Regions from separate parts of the Virgibacillus sp. CM-4 genome, predicted to be linked through region 1. Evidence: riboswitches for the same ligand, from Rfam matches in the RefSeq annotation. Region 1 holds a riboswitch; each other region holds the start of a gene.
The links. A riboswitch is a leader RNA that binds a small molecule or an ion and turns the genes downstream of it on or off. The one in region 1 is predicted to bind thiamine pyrophosphate.
Positions count from the first base shown of each region.

Region 2: linked by a shared signal. The riboswitch ahead of thiW (energy coupling factor transporter S component ThiW) and the one ahead of M948_RS28230 (lipoate--protein ligase family protein) in region 1 are both predicted to bind thiamine pyrophosphate.
Region 3: linked by a shared signal. The riboswitch ahead of thiT (energy-coupled thiamine transporter ThiT) and the one ahead of M948_RS28230 (lipoate--protein ligase family protein) in region 1 are both predicted to bind thiamine pyrophosphate.

Region 1 covers NZ_AUQA01000002.1:1,003,620-1,011,952, forward strand. The annotation lists gene gndA (NADP-dependent phosphogluconate dehydrogenase) at 65-1,471, opposite strand; gene M948_RS28215 (glycosyltransferase family 4 protein) at 1,586-2,662, opposite strand; gene hprK (HPr(Ser) kinase/phosphatase) at 2,899-3,825, opposite strand; gene lipA (lipoyl synthase) at 3,924-4,868, opposite strand; gene M948_RS28230 (lipoate--protein ligase family protein) at 4,861-5,679, opposite strand; TPP riboswitch at 5,808-5,918, opposite strand; gene M948_RS28235 (PTS sugar transporter subunit IIB) at 6,022-6,324, opposite strand; gene M948_RS28240 (PTS lactose/cellobiose transporter subunit IIA) at 6,321-6,659, opposite strand; gene M948_RS28245 (PTS sugar transporter subunit IIC) at 6,662-7,951, opposite strand; gene M948_RS28250 (6-phospho-beta-glucosidase) at 7,953-8,333, opposite strand, start outside.
Region 2 covers NZ_AUQA01000001.1:205,369-213,701, reverse strand. The annotation lists gene M948_RS23590 (hypothetical protein) at 1-381, shown strand, start outside; gene M948_RS23585 (MerR family transcriptional regulator) at 565-1,302, shown strand; gene thiE (thiamine phosphate synthase) at 1,605-2,186, opposite strand; gene thiM (hydroxyethylthiazole kinase) at 2,230-3,000, opposite strand; gene thiD (bifunctional hydroxymethylpyrimidine kinase/phosphomethylpyrimidine kinase) at 3,000-3,803, opposite strand; gene tenA (thiaminase II) at 3,800-4,489, opposite strand; TPP riboswitch at 4,557-4,660, opposite strand; gene thiW (energy coupling factor transporter S component ThiW) at 4,649-5,146, opposite strand; TPP riboswitch at 5,270-5,380, opposite strand; gene M948_RS43090 (spore coat protein) at 5,649-6,041, opposite strand; gene M948_RS43085 (hypothetical protein) at 6,050-6,187, opposite strand; gene M948_RS23550 (hypothetical protein) at 6,472-6,678, opposite strand; gene M948_RS23545 (DUF2642 domain-containing protein) at 6,877-7,251, shown strand; gene M948_RS23540 (hypothetical protein) at 7,265-7,477, shown strand; gene M948_RS23535 (Gfo/Idh/MocA family protein) at 7,602-8,333, opposite strand, start outside.
Region 3 covers NZ_AUQA01000006.1:912,502-920,834, forward strand. The annotation lists gene M948_RS37925 (zinc-binding dehydrogenase) at 1-685, opposite strand, end outside; gene M948_RS37930 (ArsA family ATPase) at 712-1,641, opposite strand; gene M948_RS37935 (cory-CC-star protein) at 1,664-1,921, opposite strand; gene M948_RS37940 (carbon starvation CstA family protein) at 1,969-3,699, opposite strand; gene M948_RS37945 (membrane protein) at 3,936-5,351, opposite strand; gene M948_RS37950 (general stress protein) at 5,464-5,817, shown strand; gene thiT (energy-coupled thiamine transporter ThiT) at 5,877-6,446, opposite strand; TPP riboswitch at 6,577-6,681, opposite strand; gene M948_RS37960 (M3 family oligoendopeptidase) at 6,752-8,333, opposite strand, start outside.

The DNA.
Region 1 (8,333 bases):
AAATGAATCAAAGTAAAAAACTACCCCCCTAAGTGAGGTGTAGTTTTTAAAATCTACGATTCATTTATAACCAGTTCGTATGGAATACGCCTTCTTTGTCTTTTCGTTGGTACGTATGTGCACCAAAATAATCCCGTTGTGCTTGGAGTAAGTTAGCAGGTAAGTCTTCTGCACGGTAACTATCGTAATAAGCAATTGCACTTGAAAATGCCGGAACAGCTATTCCTTGTTTTATTGCAATTGCAACGACTTCACGTAATGCATCCTGATACCCTTCAACAATCTCTTTGAAGTAAGGATCTAACATTAGGTTAGCTAATCCTGGTTCACGATCATACGCATCTTTAATCTTTTGTAAGAAATGCGCACGTATAATGCAACCACCACGCCAGATCATGGCAATATCACCATATCGTAGATTCCAGCCATTTTCTTCTGATTGAGCACGCATTTGTGCAAATCCTTGAGCATAAGAACAAATTTTACTCATGTACAATGCTTTACGTACCGCTTCAATTAGTTCTTGTTTGTCCCCGGAATATGAAAGTACAGCTGGACCTTGCAATTGTTTACTTGCCTTCACGCGTTCCTCTTTCATTGCTGAAATAAACCTTGCAAAAACAGATTCCGTAATTAATGGAAGTGGTACCCCTAAGTCAAGGGCATTCTTGCTTGTCCATTTACCTGTTCCTTTTTGTCCTGCAGTATCTAAAATGACTTCGACTAATGGTTTTCCAGTTTCTTGGTCTTTTTTTGTAAAGATATCCGCCGTAATTTCGATTAAATAACTGTCTAATTCACCTTTATTCCATTCGGCAAAAACCTCATGTAATTCATCCGTGTCCAAACCTAACACATGTTTTAAAATATAATAAGCCTCGGAAATAAGCTGCATATCCCCGTATTCAATGCCATTATGAACCATTTTTACATAGTGTCCTGCTCCATCTGGACCTATGTATGTTGTACAAGCCTCTCCATCTACTTTTGCAGAAATCGCCTCAAAAATTGGCGCGACTAAGTCATACGCCTCTTTTTGGCCACCAGGCATAATGGAAGGTCCTTTTAATGCTCCTTCTTCTCCTCCAGATACACCTGTCCCAATAAAGTGAATTCCTTTATCTTCCAATAACTTATTCCTGCGAATCGTCTCTTCATATAATGTATTCCCACCATCAATAAGAATATCACCTTTATCTAAATGCGGAAGCAGCGACTCAATGGTCGCATCTGTTGGCCTCCCTGCTTTTACCATCAACATAATCTTTCTCGGCTTTTCAAGCGATTGAACAAATTCTTCAATCGTTTTCGACCCTTTAAAGTTCTTTCCTTTAGCTTCATTTTCTAAAAAAGCCTCTGTTTTATCGCCAGAACGGTTATAAACAGCAACGGAGTACCCTCGACTTTCAATGTTTAACGCTAGGTTTTTCCCCATTACCGCTAAACCGATAACACCAATTTGTTGTTCCATGAAAATATGCCATTCCTTTCTACTACGATACAAATCGTTTAAATTTGATGTGACGAACTCCTTAACCACCAAATCTACCTTCATTATAGTAAATTTCCGGTATTTATAAAACACTTATGATTTATCCCTGTTCTTTTTCAATATTCGCCTAATAAAGTCAAGCATTGGGCGTTTACCTCCCATGACGATTCCAGCCATTTCTGCAAATAGATGAATCAGGAGCAGCACTAAAATGGTAATAAGAAACGCTGTAGTCATACTTGCAAAGGAAAACGGTATAGCCATCGTACCAAATAGGATACTGAATGCATAAATAATCAACACCGTTTTTCGATGGCTATACCCGGCTTGTAAGAGTTGATAGTGAACATGCTTATTATCTGCCATCATGATACTTTCTTTGTTGTAAGCTCTACGAATAACTGCAAATAATGTATCAAAGATTGGTACTGCGAGAACAATGATTGGGATGATAAAACTAAATAACGCAATGTTTTTGAAGAGACCTAACATGGATACAACGGCAATCATATACCCGAGAAAATTAGATCCTGTATCGCCCATATAGATTTTGGCAGGATAAAAGTTATGATATAAAAAGCCTAAATTACTTCCAATTAAAGCGATACAGAAATATGCAGCAACTACTTGCATATCAATAAAAGCCATCATACAAATACTAATTAATGCAATTGTTGAAACTCCTGTCGCTAACCCATCCAAACCATCAATTAGATTAATTGCATTGGTTACACCAACCACCCACAAAACCGTAATGAGTACACTAATAAACCCCAACTCTACGGTACCAAAGAAAGGTAACGTAAGTCTTTCAATAATTAAACCGGAAGATATTAAAAACGATGCAGCAATTAGTTGACCTGTTAACTTTACCACAGGTTGAATTGTAAATCGATCATCGATTGCACCTGTTAACACAATTACTACTGCACCTGCAGCAATTTCTGGTAGATGTGGATGCACTGGCTGCAAATAGAGCAAACCAGCTATTGTCCCCAAAAAGATAGCAATGCCACCTAGTCGAGGTGTTACCTTTGTATGTATTTTCCGGTGATTAGGAAAATCAACTGCACCGACAAGCGTTGCAAATTTCTTTACCGGGTAGGTTGTTAGAAAAGCAGTTAAGATTGCGATGACAAACGCTATTAGTAAATCCAAAACATTCAACATATCATTCTCCTAGCATCTTTGCTGTAATTCTTAGCTGCCTATATTGTCGGTTACATAATTGGTTAAATTATAGCGGATATTCGTTGGTTTTAGCAAATCATTGTCTATGAAGAAACGTTTGAACTTATAAAAAAGAGGCTGACGTACAAATCAGCCTTTCACCTATGCAACTGCAGTATAATGTTCCTATGGGATTCCTTTGTTAAAAATCAAGCTGAGCGAATGACAGCAATGATTTATCCTTGATTGTCTTCCATATCCAAATCTAATCGTTCCATAAATTCTTCAGCAGCACTATATCCTTGCTGTTGCAAATACCAATTATTAGCAGCAGCCTCAATCAACCCAACCACATCTCGACCTGGTTGCAGTTGAATTTCTATTTTAGGAACTGTCACATCCATATATTCACTCGATTCAGTTTCTACCTCTAACTCATTATTCAGTGCGTCCTTTTCCCATTCGGTTAATTTGATATCTAAGGCTATTCTCGTTTCTTCTTGAAATGCCTTCTGCCCATACACCCTTACTACATTTAATAAGCCAACACTTCGGAGAGCGAGAAACTCTTTATTCGTTTGATTATGTGTTCCGAGTAATGTATCTGGACCAAGCTTCTTCAAGACAACAATATCATCTGCTACTAATCGATGACCTCTGCCAATTAAAGCATGTGCAATCTCACTTTTGCCAATTCCTGACTTTCCTCTAATTAGAATACCTAACCCAAAAATATTGACACACACCGCATGGACTGCCGTTTCTGGCGCTAACGCCTTCACCATGTAGGCATCATATTTCTCGATAAATGTTGACGTAGGCTCTTTCGTTCGTAATAAAGGTATTCCCTCTTCTTTACAAAACTGCGTTAAATATGTCAGCCCAGCTTGCTCTGATGTAACGATAAAGCAAGGAGGGTGGTAATTTACAATATTACCAATTCGTAATCGTCGCTCCTCATGTGTCAGCTGATGTAAATACGTAATTTCTTTTCGTCCGAGCACTTGGACATGTTCCATCGGAAAAAAGTCAAAGTAGCCGATAAATTCTAACCCAGGGCGATGCGTTCTCGCCTTGGTAATGGATCGATCAAGTTGATCCTCTCCAGCCAATATTTCCAGATTGAATCTACCAGCTAGTTGTTTAATTGTTATTGACTTCATCTGTATACGCTCCATTTCTATTACAACTATAGCTTTTAACTATATTATGTTTCTATACGAAAAACAAGAAATGGAGGTTTCATAACGGATTGGAAATGTTAGAAAGTAAAATCTACTTCTTTTTTTTCCTGTTTTTCATAGCCTTTCATATAGTTAATTCGACGTTGCGCCGAGGCTTGGGTTACTTGTTCATCTGCATGATAAGAAGATCGAACCAATGGTCCAGCTTCACAATGTGAAAATCCTTTCTCAAGTGCAATTTGTTTTAACTCGGCAAACTCATCTGGATGGTAATAACGCTCAACATTCAAATGTTTTTTTGTTGGTTGTAAATACTGACCAATTGTCATAATATCGACTTTATGCGCTAAAAGATCATCCATTGCTTGAATGATTTCCGCTTTCTCCTCACCCAAACCAACCATAATACTAGATTTGGTCGGTGTTTTAGGAGCGATTTCCTTCACGCGTTCCAATAATTGAAGAGACCGATCATACATCGCTCTAGCTCTTACACGTTTTGTTAGCCTGCGTACCGTTTCAATATTATGATTAAAAATATCTGGTGCACTATCCATCAATGTATATAGACTCTCGTAGTCCCCTTTCATATCTGATGGTAGAATTTCAATCGTACATCCTGGGTTTTTTCTTCGAATTGCTCGTACCGTCTCAGCAAATACAGCCGCTCCCCCATCATTTAAATCATCACGTGCCACTGCTGTAACTACAACATGCCGTAGCCCCATAACGGTAACCGAATTAGCCACCCTTTCTGGCTCTCCCCAATCTAATTCATTTGGTAATCCAGTTTTTACAGCACAAAAGCGGCATCCTCTTGTACATGTATCTCCTAAGATCATAAACGTCGCAGTTTTACGTTCACTCCAACACTCATGTATATTTGGGCAGCGTGCTTCTTCACACACTGTATTCAGGCGATTTTCGCGCATTAATTTCTTTAATCCTCTGTAGGATTTATTCGTGTTTATTTTTGTTTTTAACCACTCCGGCTTTCGTATATATGTTTGATCTTTAGGCATGGGATACAACTCCTTTGATTGTATTATCTGTATATTTTCGTTCTGCTAGATCGTATACTTCATTCCATTGGCTTTTTGTTAATGTAAAAGGTTCAAGTTCAATATTCAATCCCTCTCCGAATCCTTCTAAAAAAGCTGTTTTAACCGTTTCATAGGAATGTTTCCTTTGCGTTACCTGATTAATCGTCGTAGCTTTTTTCCAAAATGCCTGTTTTTTTCTCTCCTTGACACGTTCAGAAGGAAATAAAAAAAGATCGAATAACATATCTACATTCATCGATATCGGAATCGAACCATGTTGGAGCAATACTCCTTTTTTTCTTGTCTGTGCATTACCAGATATCTTTTTGCCATCTGCAACCATTTCATAGAATGCGGGTCTCTCAAAACAAATACTACTCCGTTCTTTTGAAAACGATTCGGCATAATCAACTGGAATGTTTAAATTTTGATAGCCTCGTAGTATGCCTTTTGACAAATCATAGTACGCTTGACGAATCGATGAAGCAATTGCCGGATGTTGTTCAGATATTACAATACTATACGTTAGTTCATCATCATGCAGAACTGCACTGCCCCCAGTCATTCTCCGCACAAATTGACATTGATGGTTTTGAATACCTTCTACATCGATTTTTCCGTCTACTTTTTGAAAATGACCAATTGAAAGCGTGGGGGCTATCCATTGATAAAAACGTAATGTAGGCGGTATTTTTCCTTCATGATGCCAATTAAGTAATGCCTCATCTAATGCCATGTTAATGGCAGCATCATGAGGTACATTTTCTAAAAATCCCCATTTTTCTTGCACGAAAATCGCCTCCCATAAGAAGAATCTTTTCAACAAAGGCCTAACCGGAGGTGCACATGTATGAAAGAAAACCATGATACTTCCTCATAAAAAAGACTGCATTCGTCGTGAATGCAGTCAATAAAGTATCCCTATTGACCACACTTTCCCACGCAGGCATTATCCTGTTCGGGTACGAAGGGTCAAAACGATTCCTACGCTCTTCTCAGCTACTTTACATAGCTCCCCTAGTGTTGAAAAGATTCCATTTAGTTTTAATTTACCAACAAAATCAGCTTAACAAGCTTGCCATAAATTGTAAAGGCGCAATTTTTTTCGTACAACTTCATTTCTATTATTCTTCTATTTCTTTAAAGCGATGGCTTGATCTAAAACCTTATCTCCTTGGATCATGCCATAAGCTATTTGATCAATTACATCAACAGCGATTCCTTTTGGTTCCAACTGCTCTCTAATCTTCTTTTCTAAATAACGGACTTGTGGACCAATTAATACAACATCAAGATCATCCAGCTCGTTCTTTAATTGTGATTCTGCTACCGCATTAATCTCGGCCATTATATTTCTATCGTCAGCTGATTGTTTCATTTTTTTTACAAGCATGGAAGTCGACATCCCCGCAGAACAAACTAAAATAATCTTCATTTGTTTCCCTCCTCTAGGATTTGCATCTTTTCATACATATCAATCATTTCACTAGCTAAATCTTTTACTGTCATGGCGGTCATTAGATGGTCCTGTGCATGTATTAGAATGACGGAAACCTCTGTTTGGTTCCCTTCTGCTTCTTCCTGTAAAAATTTCGTTTGAATATGATGAGCTTCTGTAAATTCTTCATCCGCCTCTGCTATTTTTTGTCGTGCTTCAGCAAATTGATAAGATTTTGCTAAAGAAATAGCTTCCATTGCAGATGACCTTGCATTTCCAGCATGAAGTATAATCGAAAAGGATAGCATCTGTACATCTTCTTTTGTAGTCATGGTTATTCCCCCTTATTTCTCTTTAAGGTTCTTGCACCTGCTAAAATGAATGGAATATACATGATAACAGCCAGCACTAAATTAAATACTTGAAGCCCAATTCCACGCCAGCTACCGCCTGTTACTAGATAACCACTTAAAATTGGCGGTGTTGTCCATGGAAGAATTGCCACTGTTCTTGGCACTATACCAGTAGCTAATGCAATATAGGATGTAATCGTCAATGTTACAGGAATCAATATAAATGGAATTAACATCACAGGGTTTAATACAATTGGTAGTCCAAAAATAACCGGTTCATTAATGTTAAATAGCCCTGCTGGCGCTGATAACTTTGCAACTTGTCGATATGGATGGTTTCTCTCTCTACGTATTACAATAAAGACTGCAATTAACAATGCAATGGTCGTTCCTGATCCACCCATAAAAACAAATGAATCTAAGAATGGTTTTGTTACAATATTAGGTACGTCAAATGCTGACATACCGCTCTTAAATAAATCGAGATTTTGTTCAATCAGTGGCAAGTAGACCGGTTCAATTACTGATCCAATAATATTCGTCCCATGTAAACCAAAGAACCATAATAAGTGATTAAGAAAGGATACAACCATTGCTGCGGGCAAAGTATTCCCCAAACCTTGTAACGGTTCTTGAATTGCATTAAAGATAACTTCAAAAATACTTTGCTCTGCGAACACATTCATTAATGCCTGGAAAAAACCTAGAATAATTAAAATGATCACCGCAGGTACTAATGCTTTGAAGGAGCGTGTAACCCCGTCTGGAACACCTTCTGGCATTTTAATAGTCAAATTCGAATTTATCAATATTCTGAAAAGTTCTGTGACAAGAAGCGCTATAATAATTCCAACAAATAGTCCTTGCGTACCTAACCATGCTGCGGTTAAACCAGCGCCATCCTCTGTCCAAGGGACTAGCATAATAAAACCGGCAGCTGATATGAGACCAGCAGATAGCCCATCTACGTCATAAGACTTAGCTAAATTATAAGCTATAGAAAAGGATACTAAAAGACCTAATATAGCAAAAGTACCGTTCCAAATACTCCCCCCGACTGTTTGCCAATTGCCATCACCAAAGATTCCATTCATCCATTCAACAAAATTAAAGTTGCCAAATGGCGGAAAATTATTAATTAAAATAGCAAGTGACCCAACGATAATTAATGGCATGATCGCAACGAACCCGTCTCGGACAGCTACTAGATGTCGCTGTGATCCAATACGTCCAGCAATTTCAATGAACTTTTGCATAAATTTACTGTTCATCTTAAATCCCCCTTGAATTAAATTGTGGCAAATATGCTTGATGTGCTTCCAATAACTCATCCAGCACATCCTTGCTTCTCTTTTCATCAGCAAGTAATGGATTCATCACCATTGCTGTGTATGCATCGTTGTAGTTCCCAGTGATACTTGCTTGAATAACTAGTTCCTCAAAGGCCTTCATTTGATAAATATGACCTTTAACCGAAAGTGGTAAATGCCCAACAGCAATTGGTTTTGGTCCATTTTTAGTAATAATGCAATTAACTTCAATAACAGCATCTTCTGGCAAATCGGGTATTGCTCCATGGTTCCATGTGTTTACCGTCTGAATATCCTGTTTATTATTATAAATGGAGTCCATTAAACTACATGCTACATCGCT
Region 2 (8,333 bases), on a different contig from region 1:
TCAGAAGGGTTGTTTAGAAACGCAGTATGTGAAGTGTATAGCTGCAATGTAACAGAGTTTGAATATAAGAAAATGGTTGATAAAGTAAATCAAATGGAACAGCAAAAAGATAGGTATCGGTATAACTTGATTGGCATGGTTGCCCTCTTATTTCAGTTTAATATTCATCGATCAAATGCATTTTTCTGTTCACAGTTTGTGGCAACGATTCTTAATGAATTAGATAATAAGTTAAATAAATCGGCTAATCTTTGTACGCCTCAAGATCTTCGAGATATGAATAATCTTACTTGTATTTTTAAAGGAGAGCTTAAAAATTATCCATATCGTTTTGAAGAGAAAGAAAATGAAATAGAACTTCCGTCAAGGAAGGCGATTTAATCAATGTTGGCACTGTCCATTAGATGGATGGTGTTTTTTTATACTCATCGGCAGGTGTGTACGTATAGGAAATGGATCATTTACAATGATGGTTTCAATCTGATGAAAATTATTTTGAAACTTGCTATTGACCCTCACGCTACGTGATACTCTATAGTATAGATTGTAGGGAGGTTAACAGCCATGAAAGTTAAGGAAGTAGCTGATTTGGTTGGAATTAGTGTGCGCACACTTCATCATTATGATGACATTGGGCTTTTGACTCCTGAACAGACAACCGAATCAGGGTATCGTATTTATTCTGAGATGGATCTAGAACGCTTGCAACAAATTCTATTTTTTAAAGAACTTGATTTTCCGCTGAAGAAGATTAAAGAGATTATTGACAGCCCTTCTTTCAATCAAGCGGAGGCACTAGAAATGCAACGAAATATGCTGCTTGATAAACGGGATCGAGTCGATACAATGATTCGAACAATTGATAAAACGATAAAATATAAACAAGGAGAGATCGTTATGAGTAATAAAGAAAAGTTCGATGGATTTGACTTCAGTCATAATCCTTATGAACAAGAAGCACGTGAGCGTTGGGGTGATAAGGCAGTGGATGAGTCCAATGCGAAAATGAACCGAATGACGAATGAGGAGAAAAAGGAATTCGAGGAAACATTCCATGCTATTTATCGTGAATTAGCAGTGGTTCGTCATGAAGATCCTGCTTCTGAAATAGCCCAAAAATGGATTGGTGAATGGTTTGAATTCTTGAACCAGATGGGAACCTATTCCCTTGATGCTTTTAAAGGGCTTGGTCAAATGTATGTGGACGATGAACGATTCACCAAAAATATTGACCAATTTGGTAACGGACTCGCTATATTTATGCGTGATGCAATGGCTGTTTACGCAGATAAACGAAAGTAGAGTTGAGAGCGAGGCAATGAATGGTTTTTACAGGGTAACCAGTTCCAAAACATTGGATAATGGGTAACTTTATTCATCCATCATAGCAATAGAAATAGGCATGATTCGAACGGGATCCATCCATCAGCTCAATTTGGATAAGCGGTTTTTGCTTTTCCAATTTAACCTGGTCATCCCCGTAGAAAGCATGCCCTATTTCGAATTGCGGTTATCGAATATTCGAATTTAGAGGTCCTTATTCTCATAATGTTCTAGCTTCTTTATTATTCATAAAAGCTGTTACTTTTCTTCTATAGAGGGCTCTATAATTGCGATACGGCTTGGTCTATATATTTCGCATTTGTAATAGCTGAGATGATTGAAACCCCATCTGCTCCAGCCTCCATCACAGATGCAGCATTATCAACAGAGATTCCTCCGATTCCGACGATGGGGATATGGGGATAGGCATGTTTAACTTCTTTTACCCATTGGGTACCAACAGCAACTTTAGCATCCTCTTTTGTAGTTGTAGAGAATATTGGTCCAACCCCCAAGTAATCAATGGAATCGATTGGACTATTGTTAAGCTCTGCCTGATTAGATATCGAAAGCCCAATCCACTTGTTTGGAAAGCGGCGTCGCAGCTCTGCTGCCGGTTTATCATCTTGACCTACATGTATACCGTCGGCATCTAATATTTCTGCTAATTCTTCGTCATCATTAACGAAGAAAGGAATTTGGTATTGTTTGCATATATCCCGTAATTGTTTGCCTAATAAATATCTTTGAAATCCCTGTAATGCGCCGTTTCCTTTTTCCCGATATTGAAATGCGGTTATTCCAGCATTCGCTGCTTGTTTAAGGATTTCCTTAGGGTCGCCATTACAGTTTTGGCTTCCCATAATAAAATATTTTCTTAATGCTTGTCTTACTTCCAATTCCTGATTAGCTCCTTTCCAATTGCTCTGATTTCAAAGATAGTGCATCAATAAATGCTGGCAGGAAGCTTCCTGGACCGTAGACATATGATTGTGCTGCAGCATGTTCTGCTGCTAGTCCATAGAATTGTACAGCAGTAAGTGCTTGTTCTTCAATGGAATAATTTGTTGTTAAACAAGCTGTTAGAATGGAGCCTAATAAGCAGCCTGCACCAGTAATTTTTTCTAACCAGGCATGACCTGTTGTATTATGAATCATCTTTTCATTACTACAAATGACGTCTGTTTTTCCTGTAATAATAGCAGTTGTTTGGTACAATTTGGCTACTTTAGCTGCAATTTCTTCAACATTTCCATCACCAACAGATTCCACACCTTTTGTTTCCCATGGGATATCAACAAGTTGTGCCATTTCTCCAGCATTTCCCTTAATTGCTGTAAATGAAACAGCCTGTAATAATTGACGAACTCCGTCTTGCCTAAACGAAGTAGCCCCAACTCCGACTGGGTCTAGCACAACAGGTATCCCTTTCTTATTGGCCGCTTTACCAGCGAGCTTCATTGCTTCCAGCTCCGTTAATGACGTTGTTCCAATATTGATCAATACTCCATCAGCCGCCGCTGCCATCTCTTCAACTTCTTCCTTTGCTTTTGCCATAACTGGGGCTCCCCCAAAAGCCAGCAACCCGTTAGCTGAAAAGTTCATGACAACTTCATTTGTGAGGTTATGGATTAGTGGAGTAGTTGCTCTAACCTCTTGAATGATCGAATCCTTCATTATTTCACCCTTTCTTCTCTTATAGCCCAGTGATTGGTAGGACCGTTACCTGTTCCTAATGGAAAGGAATGCTTTATTGCTTCGGTCACATAGTGCTTTGCCATTTGAACAGCTTCGATTAAATGAAGCCCATTGCTTAAGTTTGCAGTAATTGCTGCTGAATAAGTACAACCAGTTCCATGGGTGTTCTTCGTATCAAATCGGTCCGCAGCAAATGTATGAAGTTGTGATCCATCATACAAAAAGTCAATTGCTTTCCCCTGTAAATGGCCCCCTTTGATAAGAGCTGCTTTTGGTCCATACGTATGGACAATTGATATGGCTGCTTCTTTCATATCCGCTAGGCTATTGATGGAATTTCCTATAATAAATTCCGCTTCGGGAATATTTGGGGTAACCAACGTTGCTATTGGTAATAATTGTTCTTTAAGAAACCCCCTTGCCTCTTCATCAATCAGAGGATCACCGCTTGTTGCTACCATAACAGGATCAATTACGTAAGGTGCATTTGTTTTTGGTATTGCATCAGCAATTACTTCCATCATATCTCGGTTAGCAATCATTCCTGTTTTTATCGCATGAACTGGCATATCGGTTAATACAGATTGTAATTGATCATGTAACATCCCTGTTGGTAAGTGATGGATGTTTTGGACTCCAGTTGTGTTTTGAGCAACCACAGAAGTAATGACAGACATCCCATAAACCTTCAATTCTTGAAATGTCTTAAGGTCTGCCTGTATTCCTGCACCTCCACTAGGATCCGTTCCCGCGATAGTTAGTACACTTGGAGGTATACTCATTGATTGGTCACCTTCTTTTCTCCCGGCCATTCTTCACAGGTGTAAGCCATCTCCCAGAATTTAAGTTCCAACTGGCAGCTTTTTCGAAAAGCTTCGCTAATTAGATCTTGTTCTGATTTTGATGCATTGGCTGCTAATATATCGAGCCGGCTTCTCATTTCAGTTGTTGTTTTCTCTACCTCATCACTTGCATAAAAGCTAATCCAGTCATAAAATGGATGATCTCTTGTTGGGTGGAATTGCTTCATCAATTCTTTCCCTATTTCTAAATACGTCCATGGGCATGGAAGTAGTGCTCCGAGTATTTCACCGGATGTCCCCATTTGGGCATGGTACATCATATGTTTTATATAATGGTCTGCTGTTGGTGGAAGAGGGTGTCCTTGTAAATCTTCATACTTAACCCCAATATGATCACAAAAATTTCGGTGGGGGTGGATTTCATCATTTAATACAAAGTTTATTTGGTCAAAGAAATAGGCAATATCTTCTCGCTTTTTAGACTTTGCTAAGGCTATCCCATAAATTTGCATAAATGCATTCAAATATTCGAAATCCGCTTTAATATAATGAGCAAGGGCTTTATCGGGGATCGTTCCATTTCCGACGCCTTGAACAAATGGATGTTCAAAAATGAGCGCAAAGATATCATTATTTTCTTGTCTTAAATGATCTGTGAAACACATCATTTAGCCTCCTTTATTATGGGACGCTACTAGAGGAATTAAAGTAGATAAATAGAGGAGTGTTATGTTAATTTCCTCACTACTTTCCTGCGCTGGTATTAGCCAGATCAGGTTCAAAGGGACAAAGGAAGCGTTCCTTATCTCAGCAACATGGCGCCCCTAGTAGTTTCCTTGTAAACGAATAATATGTTCTTGTTTTACTTTTAATAAGATGATCCAACCAATAAATGCTCCAGATATACTGCTTGCCAAGAAGGATGGCATAAAAAATAGTGCACCTGTACCACTATTCATAAATAGTTTGGCGAAAGGGACAGCAAAGAGAGAACCGATGATTCCTGTGCCGATAATTTCTCCAAAGACAGCAGCTATTTTTTTACCTACCCAACGATAAAGCATTCCTGCTAGGAAAGCACCAATCATCGCACCAGGGAATGCTAACAGTGTACCTAGACCGATCATGTTTCGTAATAAACCGATTATGAAAGCAATCACTACAGCTGGGCCAGGTCCTAATGTAATGGCAGCTATGACATTTACAGCATGCTGCACAGGGTAAGCCTTAGCAATTCCAGCAGGAAACCAAAGAAATTGGGCTCCTAACGTACCAATCGCTATAAATACAGCCATGTATGTTAGTAAATAGGTTTTTCTCATGGATTCATAAATGAGCTCCTTCTTGTTATATATTTAAGCTTAGTAAATGTTCTCTGTTTGTTTTTACGACTATGAAAAAGCCAGATCCTTTGGGGACCTGGCTTCGGTTTATGAAATAGAAAGACGCTATGCCTACTACTTCCCTCCGCTGGTATTAACCAGATCAGGTCTGTAAGAGTCAGAAGCTCAACTGCTTCCTCTCAGCCCACGCCATGGGCACCCCTAGTAGTCTACGAATATTTAGTTATGTTTCACTTCACTAAGCTTTATTATTAGCATAACAAATCAAATCATGTTTGTCATTCATAAACCGAATGAGCAATTAATAAAACTACGAACCATAAAAGCTAGTTTAAGCAAACGATTGATTAAACTTATACTTTATAACCCTTATATACGTACGGATATCTAAAGGTTTTTAAGTAAATGAAAAGGCCATTTCGCACAAGAAAATGGCCTTTTCGTTTATGATTATTTAATAGGTTATTTTGTAGGTTGAAAATTATAGAATATCTAATCTAACAACTAGTGCAATCAAGATTTGAAGCAACACTTGAACGTTGATCGCGATATCTGTATCGGAAGTAGATACTTCTACGCCACGAGAATTTTCAATAAATACTTGCTGTTTATTCACTTGGCTGGATTTTAGTTTAGCAAATAGGTCTTGTGTTACGTCGTCTGCTTGATTTCCATCTGCAATAGAGATACTAATTACAATAGCAATGGCAACCTGTAGCGCTACCTGTACATTAAGTGCAGCTTGAATGTCAGATGATGTCACATTTACATCACAAGAATCTTTGATAATAATGGATTCAATAGATTGTTGAACATTCTTCAATTCACCGCTTGCTTCTTGATCTACGGTAGAATCATCAAATGGATGGCACATCGATGTGTCTAAGGCTCTCCATTTTCTATCTTCTCCTCGGGAATCATTACAAGAATTATGACATGAATCATGACATGAATCATTGCAAGAATCATAACTTGGACGTACATTACTACAGCTGTCACAAACATTTTCATGACGACCACGTCTTCTCCTATCTATTGTTCTGCCGCAATCTTCACAGCAAGACTTCTCAAACGCTTTTGATCTTGACATAGTATTATTTCCTCCTTCTTCTCGTTTAGAATATCTTATGTCTCAAAATTGAAATAGGAAGGGTGATTGTACCAAGATAAACTACCTATTTATTGGAGAAATAATTGTTTTTTAAAAGACAAAAGGAAATCCCGGTAATTTTTGTTGGTTTACCGGGATTTAGATTTAACTTTGAATATAGGGGGTTTTAAAAATTGATCTATTTGTCTATTATTTATTTTGTTTCATCTTCCTCATTATTACTTTTCATTACGCCATCCACATCTTTCCTTAGCTTGCTAACCATATCTCTAAGTGTTTCTTTATCTGTTTCACTTACTTTCGTTTTATCTAACGTAACACCGTGCTTTTTTAATGTTGCATCTAAAAGAAAATCGACAATATGGCTTGAAGCATTATTATTTTGATTGTTTTTACTCAATTCTTCCACCTCCAGCAAAGCTTTTTATATAGTATATTCTCACAAGATGTAATCGTGCTAAGATACTAGTCTATTTATGGGTTATATGAATCTATAGGATAAAGGTGGAATTATCGCTCCATGAAATAAATGCCCTTACTAATGGCTATTGTGGTACATATATTGAATAGAAATATATTATAGAAAGGATGAATATCATTGGCACTAACAAATGGACAGCGTAGTCTACTAGAGCTGCTAAATCAATTGTCCCAGAACCTAGCTAATAGCAGTGGCATAAATTCAGATGTATCTCTAAATTTACCAGGAATTGGTGTAGATGTTGGGCTTGACCTAGGTGGTACCGGCAGTACTGGAGACACAGGAGATAATGGGGGTACACCTGACACGCCTACTACAATCCGAGATGTACTTTTAGGTTTAGTTAATGAACAAGTAGAACTAACCACTCCTTTTGGAATGGTAACAGGGACATTGCTAGCAGTAAGAGATGATTATGTTGTTGTAATTGAGAATACCGGGTCACAAGCACTTGTCCGAATCGATAAGATTGAATTTGTCAGTGAACTATAAAGGAGGATTATAAATGTTTGAAGATGCATTTGCAGCTGAACTTGCAACGCAATTGGGTTCTACTGTTGAGGTAGCTACAGATAACAACTTAATAGAAGGAATTCTTTCAACAGTGACTGCGGAATTGGTATTAGTAATTGATGTAAGCAGCGGATACGGTGATAATGTGAAAATCTATATATCGTTAGACGCAATTAACTTCGTTCGTTTCCCTGTAGCAGCTTAAATAAAATAAAAAATACCCTGATATAAAGTTCAGGGTATTTTTTATATTGTTTTTTCATAAGTTTATTCCAAAAGTCATACGATGAAATGATAAGCGTACACTTCCAAGTGTACGCTGACAATACTTAATTCAACTTACTTATTGCATTACCGATTTGGTTGGTAAGCTGAAGTGCTTTTATCCCATCTTCGCCCGAGACTTTTGGTTGATCGTTGTTTTGGATGCAACGTATAAAATCCATTAACTGTAAGTGGAGCGGTTCGATCTCATCATCAATCACAGTTATGCTTGTTATGCCTGATCGTACGATTTTTAATTGCTTTTGAATGATGTCGACATCAAATAGAGCGTCTTCGGTTAAAATCTGGATAGACCTTATTTTTCTTTTCGATTTAAAGCTGGCGGTTAATTGTACAATAATGTCTTTAACAGATGTAGCAATAACAACCGCGTGTTTTGGGGTGTTTTCAATGATTTTACCAAAAGCATGAAAGTCGTCAATGGTATCTTGAAGAATAGCTTGTAGGATATAAAGGTCATGGATCATTAAATCAGCTACTACATCTACATTTTTAATACGGTGATGATATGGATTCATTCGATGAAATTCCATTCCAATGATCTTTTCATCTGTTAATTCCTTTATCAGTAATTGAATTATTGGATTAAATAGTTCAATATGACCGACTTGAAGCTTTATTCCCGCCTTTTTCGCTTTTTTGACCAAATCGTTTGCCTGAACAACCGTACTAGTTATTGGTTTTTCCATTAGGATGTGCACGTTGTGCTTAATACAGGTTAAGCCAATTGGGTAATGGTATTCAGTTGGTACAGCTATACTTATTGCATCAACTTG
Region 3 (8,333 bases), on a different contig from region 1:
CTTGTCCAACACTATCAATGACTAGATCTACCGTTTCATCCGCCAAGCTTTCGTTCCAATCTGCATCATTATGCAATCCGATATCTGCGCCTAGGGTTCTCGCCTGCTCCAATTTTTCGTGACTTCTTGACGATACAATAACTTTTGCACCAATATTTTTCGCAAACGCCACTAGGAAAGTAGATACACCACTCCCTGCTCCTGGAATAAATACCGTTTCTCCTGCTTTTATTTGTCCTTTCGTGAATAAGGCACGGAACGCTGTTAATCCTGATAGTGCAAGTACCCCAGCTTCATCCCAACTCAAATGTTCCGGCTTTTTCTCTACTTGCCGCTTATCAATGGAAATTTTTTCAGCAAATGTACCATGATCAGGCATTCCTAAAATGTCAAAACGCTCAGGTGGTGCATCACGATTATCTTCCCAACGCAAGGCTGGATTAATGATAACTTCCTCACCTACCTGAACATTGTCTACATTCTCCCCTACACTTTCAATTATCCCTGCACCATCTGACCCTAATATTAAATCCTCTGTCGCACCCTTACGACGTCCAGGAATTGCTAAATCACGACGATTTAACCCTGCCATTTTCAATGAAACGACAACTTCATTCTCGTTTGGAGTAGGCTCATTCATATCTTTAACTTCCAATATACCGTTCCCATGTACAAATGCTTTCATTTATTTCTCCCTTCCCTTCTATGCTATTACATACTTTGGAATGCACCAAATTTCTCTAATTGCTTCATATCTATAATATCATGCGGATATAATGGAATAAAAATTTTTTGTTGTTTTGAAAATGTATGATGAATTAAATCAACATACTTTTCCTCATAAATGCTTCGCTGTAATAGAAACTCTCCATCTATCTGTTCTGGTAACACTTTATTAATAATTAATGTTTGTACATATAAATGATACTTCTCAAGTAATTGGATTGCTTTTTCCGTTTCTGCGATGGATAATCGTTCAGGATTTAGGACAAAAATATATCCTGTGATGCTTTGATCTAATAACAATGCTCTTGCTTTTGCGAATCGATCTTGCCTTTCTTTTAACACATCAAAAATAGGATCCTCCACAGGATTTCCATCATTTAATAACTGACTATAGTCTTGGTTGGTCTTTTGGCGACGCTTTATTAACCCTTCCATCCATACTCCCATCAATTCTGGGAGCGTTAGAAGACGAACCGTATGTCCGGTTGGAGCAGTGTCAATAACTAATTGATCAAAATGTACATTTTCATGTATAATAATGGAAATTAGTTTATCAAATAATGCAGCTTCATCTGCTCCCGGAGATGCTTTGGCAGTATCTAGCTGCCGGTTCACCTCTTCAACCATTCCTGTATGAACAAAATTTTTTATGTTTTCCTTTACTCCGTCAATATATGTCGTTGTTTCCAGATCAGGATCAATCTCAATTGCATATAATTGTAGATTGACATGTTTAATATTGCCGCCTATCTTTTGATCGAATATATCTCCTATATTATGTGCGGGGTCAGTAGAAACAAGTAATGTTTTTCTACCAGCTTTTGCGGCATTCCATGCAATGGCCGCTGCGGTAGTAGATTTACCTACTCCCCCTTTCCCGCCAACAAATAGGATTTTCTTTGTTAGATCGTTCATACAAATCTCCTTTCATGTCATATTAACAGCATCGAATACCTGATAAGGGTGATTTTTCCATTCCCATACGTAAATGCCAATCGTGGAATTTCTCTAACATAAATGGATACAGTTCTAATGTATAATAAAAAACTGGGTTAGGAATACCGACCATTTCTGAGTATAATAATAATAAAAACACATCGTCCTCATTTCTTAATTCACGTGCAATTTCCTGACGATGCGGTATTTCCAACATCTCTTCATACAACTGAAGGATCTTCTTCATCTGATCAAGCATGTATATTCTCCTCCTTGAAAAAAGAAAAGGGATCGTAGTGATCCCTTTTAAATTTCGAGCGAATTCTCCTCCTTTTTAGTTAAAACAGAGAAAGCAGTAATAATAATCCATAAAGCGAAGATCAAAATAATTGCGCCAAAGATAAATAACAACGTATTTGGTGCACTTCCCATCCATGACCATTCAAATAAAACTTGTTGAATCATTGCGTACAGCGTCATGAACATAACAAATACCATTGGAATAATTACCACTGCATAATTCCTACCTAATCGTTTTAACCAAACCGCAATCAGCATTAAACTGATAACCGCTAGCAATTGATTGGCTGTTCCGAATAATGGCCATAACTGATATCCACCTGAGCCAAAGCCTTTTGGTCCTTCAGGGAGTAATACTAAAGCTGCACTCGATACGACGGCTATGGTTGTAGCGACATGTGTCTTCGTTAAGGCAGGAAGACGATATTCAATACCTAACTCCGCGATAATATAACGCATCAATCTAACAGACGTATCTAACGTGGTTGCTGCAAAACTAACTACAATAATAGATACGATCGTAACTGCTATATCTGGTGGGATGGCTAATCCGCCAGCTAGACCTGCAGCTCCTTCTACAAATGTTCCAAGGCCAACCGCATTCGCATCAGAAAAACTAGCATAAGTTGCCATAAACTCATCCGTACTAGTAAAGAACGTAGCAACCGCAATAATGGATACTAATGCAAGAACCCCTTCCCCAACCGCACCAGCATATCCTACAAACCTAGCATCCGTTTCTTTATTTAGTTGTTTAGATGACGTTCCTGAGGATACAAGGCCATGAAAACCGGAAATAGCTCCACAAGCAATAGTGATAAATAATAATGGTAACCAAGGAGTATCCGGATTTTCATTTGTTATCGGTGCTGTCATTTCAGGGTTAGTGAATAACAGGCCTAAATACAGGATTCCCAGACCAACTACAAGCTGATGCGAATTAATAAAATCCCTTGGCTGTAACAATTTCCAAACCGGCAATGTAGATGCAATATACACATAGACCATTAAAATGACGATCCAAATTAAAAATGCAGTCGATACTGCTCCTAGTCCAAATAATCCACTTCCACCTTCTCCACCCATATACTGCACAAGATCGATTTGTAAGAAATCGACTTTGCTAGCTACTACTGCAGTTAAGTACATGATAGCTAATGCTAATATAGAAGGTAGAAGCATTTTCTTATTTCGTTTGTAAACTGCATATCCTATCCAAATAGCAAGTGGTATTTGAATGAACACTGGTAACACACTGGCTGGATAAGAAATAAACAAATTGGAAATGACCCATGCAAATACTGCATTTACCATGAGCACAAGAATTAAAATAATAAATAAAAACAAAATCTTTGCTCGTTGACCGACTAATCGGTGCGCTAATGTACCAACTGACTGACCTTTGTTTCGAACAGATAAAACAAGCGTACCGAAATCATGAACTCCTGCAGCAAATACGGTTCCCAAAATCACCCATAAAAATGCTGGCAACCACCCCCAATAAACCGCAATAGCTGGTCCAAGAATCGGTGCAGCCCCTGCAACTGAAGTAAAATGATGCCCCCATAACACGAATTTATTTGTAGGAACAAAATCAATTCCATCCTTATAACGGTGCGCTGGTGTAACGTAATTAGGGTCTAATCGAAAAATTTTTTCTGCTACAAAACGAGAATAATAACGATAACCTAAAGCGAAAACCAACATCCCTATGAAGGCAACCAAAATTCCGGGCATAGTATCCCTCCCCCAAATAGAATTAAACCAGTCCAAAATATGGACGTCCTTGTTTAACGCTATGTGTAAACGCTTCATTTTAGTACTTTTTTAGTATTAAATCACAAATTCAGAACCATGAAAAAGGGATTATCTCTATGAAAAATGGAGGTAATCCCTATTTCATGCTTTATTCAGAAAGGAAACAGCGCTTTACACTCATTAAAAGGAACACTCAAAACGGATACGACTGAACTTTATAAAATAAATACCGCGACAATGGTAGCCACTATTAACCCAACCATCACTGGTATAAAATTCTTACGAACAAGTTCCATCACGGACACGCCACAAAAACCTGCAATTGCAATTAAAGAGGACCATGCCACCAATGTTCCCCCTCCAGTCCAGATAGAACCCATTTGGCCTATAGCAGCAAGCGTTGTAACATCAATGGAACTGTTTTGTAAGGAAGCAGCTAATGCCCCTGTTAAAGGCAACCCCGAAAAACCAGAACCATCTAATCCAGTAATAATACCTATAATTAAAATACTTAGTGCTGCTAATAAGGCACTTTGCGGTAATATCGATTGTGTTGATTGAACAAGGTCAAATAAAAATGCTGGCGGATTTTCCTTAACTCCTATAATGTCAGCAGAAAAATCGGAACTTCCTAAAAAGAAAAATCCTGCAATAGGAATTACTGGGCCCATTGCTTTAAAAGCAAATACAAAACCATCCGTAATGTGTGTAGTAATGTAATCTAGTGCATGTTGTTTACGAAAAGCGATCGTTGATAACAAAAGAAGGATAACGGCTACCCCACCTACAAAAGCAGCACCATCTCCACCTTCCAAACCAGTCATTCTGCCAGATAGCAATTTTTCATATACCATGTAGATTACGACACTTGCTAACGCTAAAGGAACTAATATTGCAAAAAGTCTACTCCAAAACTGTAGCCTGTAATCTCGTTGGGAGGAATCCTGTGTTAATTGCATGTTTTCAAGTTCTTGTTGATTGCGAGGGTCCCCTTTTTTTCGAATCATTTTACGATACATTACATAAGCAATGCCTAAAGCAATAAAACCCGTTATAAGGGAAAGGATTAAAGACTTATCTGCAACTTGTGCCGTATCCACACCGGCCGAAGTAGCAGAGAGATTAGGAGCTACCTGAACGATATAATCAGAGGATAGAGCCATGCCTTGGCCCGCAATAGCTATAGCGACTGCCGCAGTTATCGCAGGGAGACCGGATTGGATAGCCGCAGGAACAAGTAAAGCACAAATTAATGGAACCGCTGGTGTTGGCCAAAAAAACAAAGAAATTAAGTAAGTAATCCCAACAAGGACAAAAAAAGATACATGCCCATTAATCATCATTTTTTGGATCGGTTGGATCATACGTTTATCTGCTCCTAAATCCCTTAACGAATGTAATAGTGCCAACATGAAAGTAATAATTAAAAAGATACTAAACAATTCTTGGGCTGCCACTAGATTCGCTTTGAAAATAGCTGTAAAACCATCTATAATACTTCCTTTATAAACCCAGGCGATAATGAACGTACCGAGTAACGTTGGTAATACAATACCTTTTCGCAGAATCATAGTGATAATAATAGCAAGCGTAAATAGACCATATAATATATGGGAAATCGAAAGCTCCACATCTATCGCTTCCTCTCTGTTGAATGTGCTATAGCCTATGCAAAGCGTACATGTTTAGTTCTTATCATAATGGGAATACATAATATTGAAGACAAAAAGGAGGTTTTTTAATATGAAACCATTTATTAAAGAATATACAAATGATGAAAAATTAAAGGCCGATATTCAAGTACTAAAAGACAAAGGAATTCATAAAGATGATGTATATATTCTATCTCATGATGATGATCGTACCAATCGTTTAGCTGGGAGCGCAGATGCAAATACGATCGGCATCAAAGAAATGGATATTGGCCATGCTGTCGGTAATTTCTTTAGCAAAAAAGGGGACGAGCTTCGAACAAAATTAACTGAAATAGGTTTCTCACAGGCTGAAGCCGAAAATTATGAAGAGGATATGGATGAAGGTAAGGTTCTATTAATGGTTACAAATAATGAAAATGTAGATAGCTATCTACAAAAATAGACAACCCCATTGGTTGTCTATTTTTTCTTGCTCATTATTATGTGAGCAGGTCGTTTATACTAAGTTGTCAATCGAAGCAGCGTTCTAGGTTGCTTATGAAATAAAAAGAAAACAAGTATAGCACTTAAAACAAAACTAGGTAGAATATACGAACCATTATATAAGAAGGAGTATATCCATACATTCATCCCTTGGACAGCTGATTCAAAAAAGACAACACCTGCAATAAAATGAGCGATAAAGCGCAAAGCAGATCCTATAAATACACCTAGCGAGATATACAAAAGATACTGTTTGCTATTTCCTTCTTGTACAGTTTGTTTTATTTTTCCTGAAAATACACCTGCAAACCCTAATACTGTAAAGGCAATGGCATAATCAATAAATCCTTGTAACGGATGCAGTATATACCCTGTTCCTACAGCAACCTGAAGCACTCCCCATAAAAACCCTGCTAGCAAGCCGCCTTTTAATCCCCAGCGAAAAGCAACGATAAAAATAGGAATCATCGCAAATGAGATAGACCCACCCTGAGCCCAAATTTTAAATGATAAAAATGGTATTAGGTCTAACAACAATGCAAAAGCTGCAAAAATTGCTACCTCTACTAAAAATAATGTACGTTTCATTTCTTTTCTCCCCTTTTTAAAGCGGTTATTTTCTTGTTGGCCAATGTCAACAAGGTATAAATAACAACAAAAAAAGCAATGCCAAGGGGAAGACTTCCTGATGGGGATTCCGCTCACATTGCTTTTATTCCATCAAAAAAGCCACCATCCCTACGCTAGTACTAACTAACAGGTTCGAAGGGTAAGAACAATGTATATGTTCACTCTCAGCCGATCGGCTCCCCCTGCAGGCTTTTACATTTTGCTTTTTCTGTTATTGTTTCTAAGAGTATTGTACCTGACTTATCCATCGATTACAACTAAAATTAAATCGAGAGATATTCGTATACATCATTAATACAAAGTTGAATCGCATCTTCCCAAAAAGCGGTAGTAGTTAGATCAACTTGTAAATGTTTATAAGCGAGATCTTCGACTTCCATCCTGCCTGTATCACGTAAAAGTTTGATATATTCATCCTCAAAATCATCACTTTTCTGTGCTATTGCATAAATTCCAAGGCTGAATAAATATCCAAATGTGTAAGGGAAATTATAAAACGGGACACCTGTCATATGGAAGTGCAGTTTAGAAGCCCAGAAGTTCTCATCATATTCTTCTAGTACATCACAGTAGGCTTCCTTTTGAGCGTCCACCATCAGTTTATTCAACCTGTTAACAGAAACCATACCTTGCTTTCTCTCTTCATAGAAACGCTTTTCGAACAAAAATCGCGCATGAATATTCATAAAAAACGCAATACTGCGCTGGATTTTATCTTCTAACAAGCCCTTTTTCTCATCCGTTGACTGCGCATATGTCACCGAAGCATCTGCAACAATCATTTCAGCAAATGTTGATGCTGTTTCGGCAACATTCATTGCGTAACGTTGGTTTAGTCCATTCACATCGTTCATCACATGTTGATGATACGCATGTCCAAGCTCATGGGCGAGTGTTGCAATATTCGAAGACGTACCAGAATAAGTCATGAATATTCTTGTCTGACCGCTCTCTGGAAAACTGGTGCAAAACCCACCTGGCCGCTTATCAGGCCGGTCTTCCGCTTCAATCCAACGGTTATCAAAAGTCATGCGGGCAAAGGCGGCCATCTTCGGGCTGAAACGATGGAAATGTTTAATAATAAAGTCTGCTCCCTCTTGATAACTAAATGTTTTTACTTCTCTATTAATTGGAGCATTAATATCATAGATGCTTAATTTTTTTAAATCTAAACGTTCTGCCTTTTTATTTAAATATGTAACAAAATGGTGCTTATTGTTATTAATAGCGGTCCACATCGCATCAAGTGTTTTTTTCTTCATACGATTTAGTTCAAGTGGTTCCCTAAGTACATCATCCCAGTTTCGATGTGTGTATTTCTGTAACCGGAAACCAGCTAAATGATTGAGCGTCTGACTAAATAAATGTTCATTAGTCTTCCACGCCCTATTCAATTGATTAAATACATGCTTTCGAAAGTCACGATTTGGATTAGCTAATTTATTGGAAGCCTGTCCAATAGAGTAAGATTTCGTAGTCTCCTCTTCCTTAAGCCGAACTTCCATCTTACCAACAATAGCTTGATACATTTGATCCCAAGCATGATAGCCATCAACTGCTAGATCATTTATTAATGCTTCCTGTTCTATCGGGAGTAATCCCTTTGCTTGTTCTCTAAATTCATTTAGTACAAATTCCAAGTCATTTAAATCATCCTGGTTGCGTGCGTTCTGCCATGTATCTTCAGGAATCTGAACTAACTTTTGATTAAAACTGGTTTGAATTGCTTCAAATTTAGCTTTTAATTCACTTCGTTTACTAACTAATAAACTTGCCTGCTCATCTTTTACATTTTGAGCACTTAAACAGCTTATAAATGCGGATGCTTCTCTAAACTTTTTATTC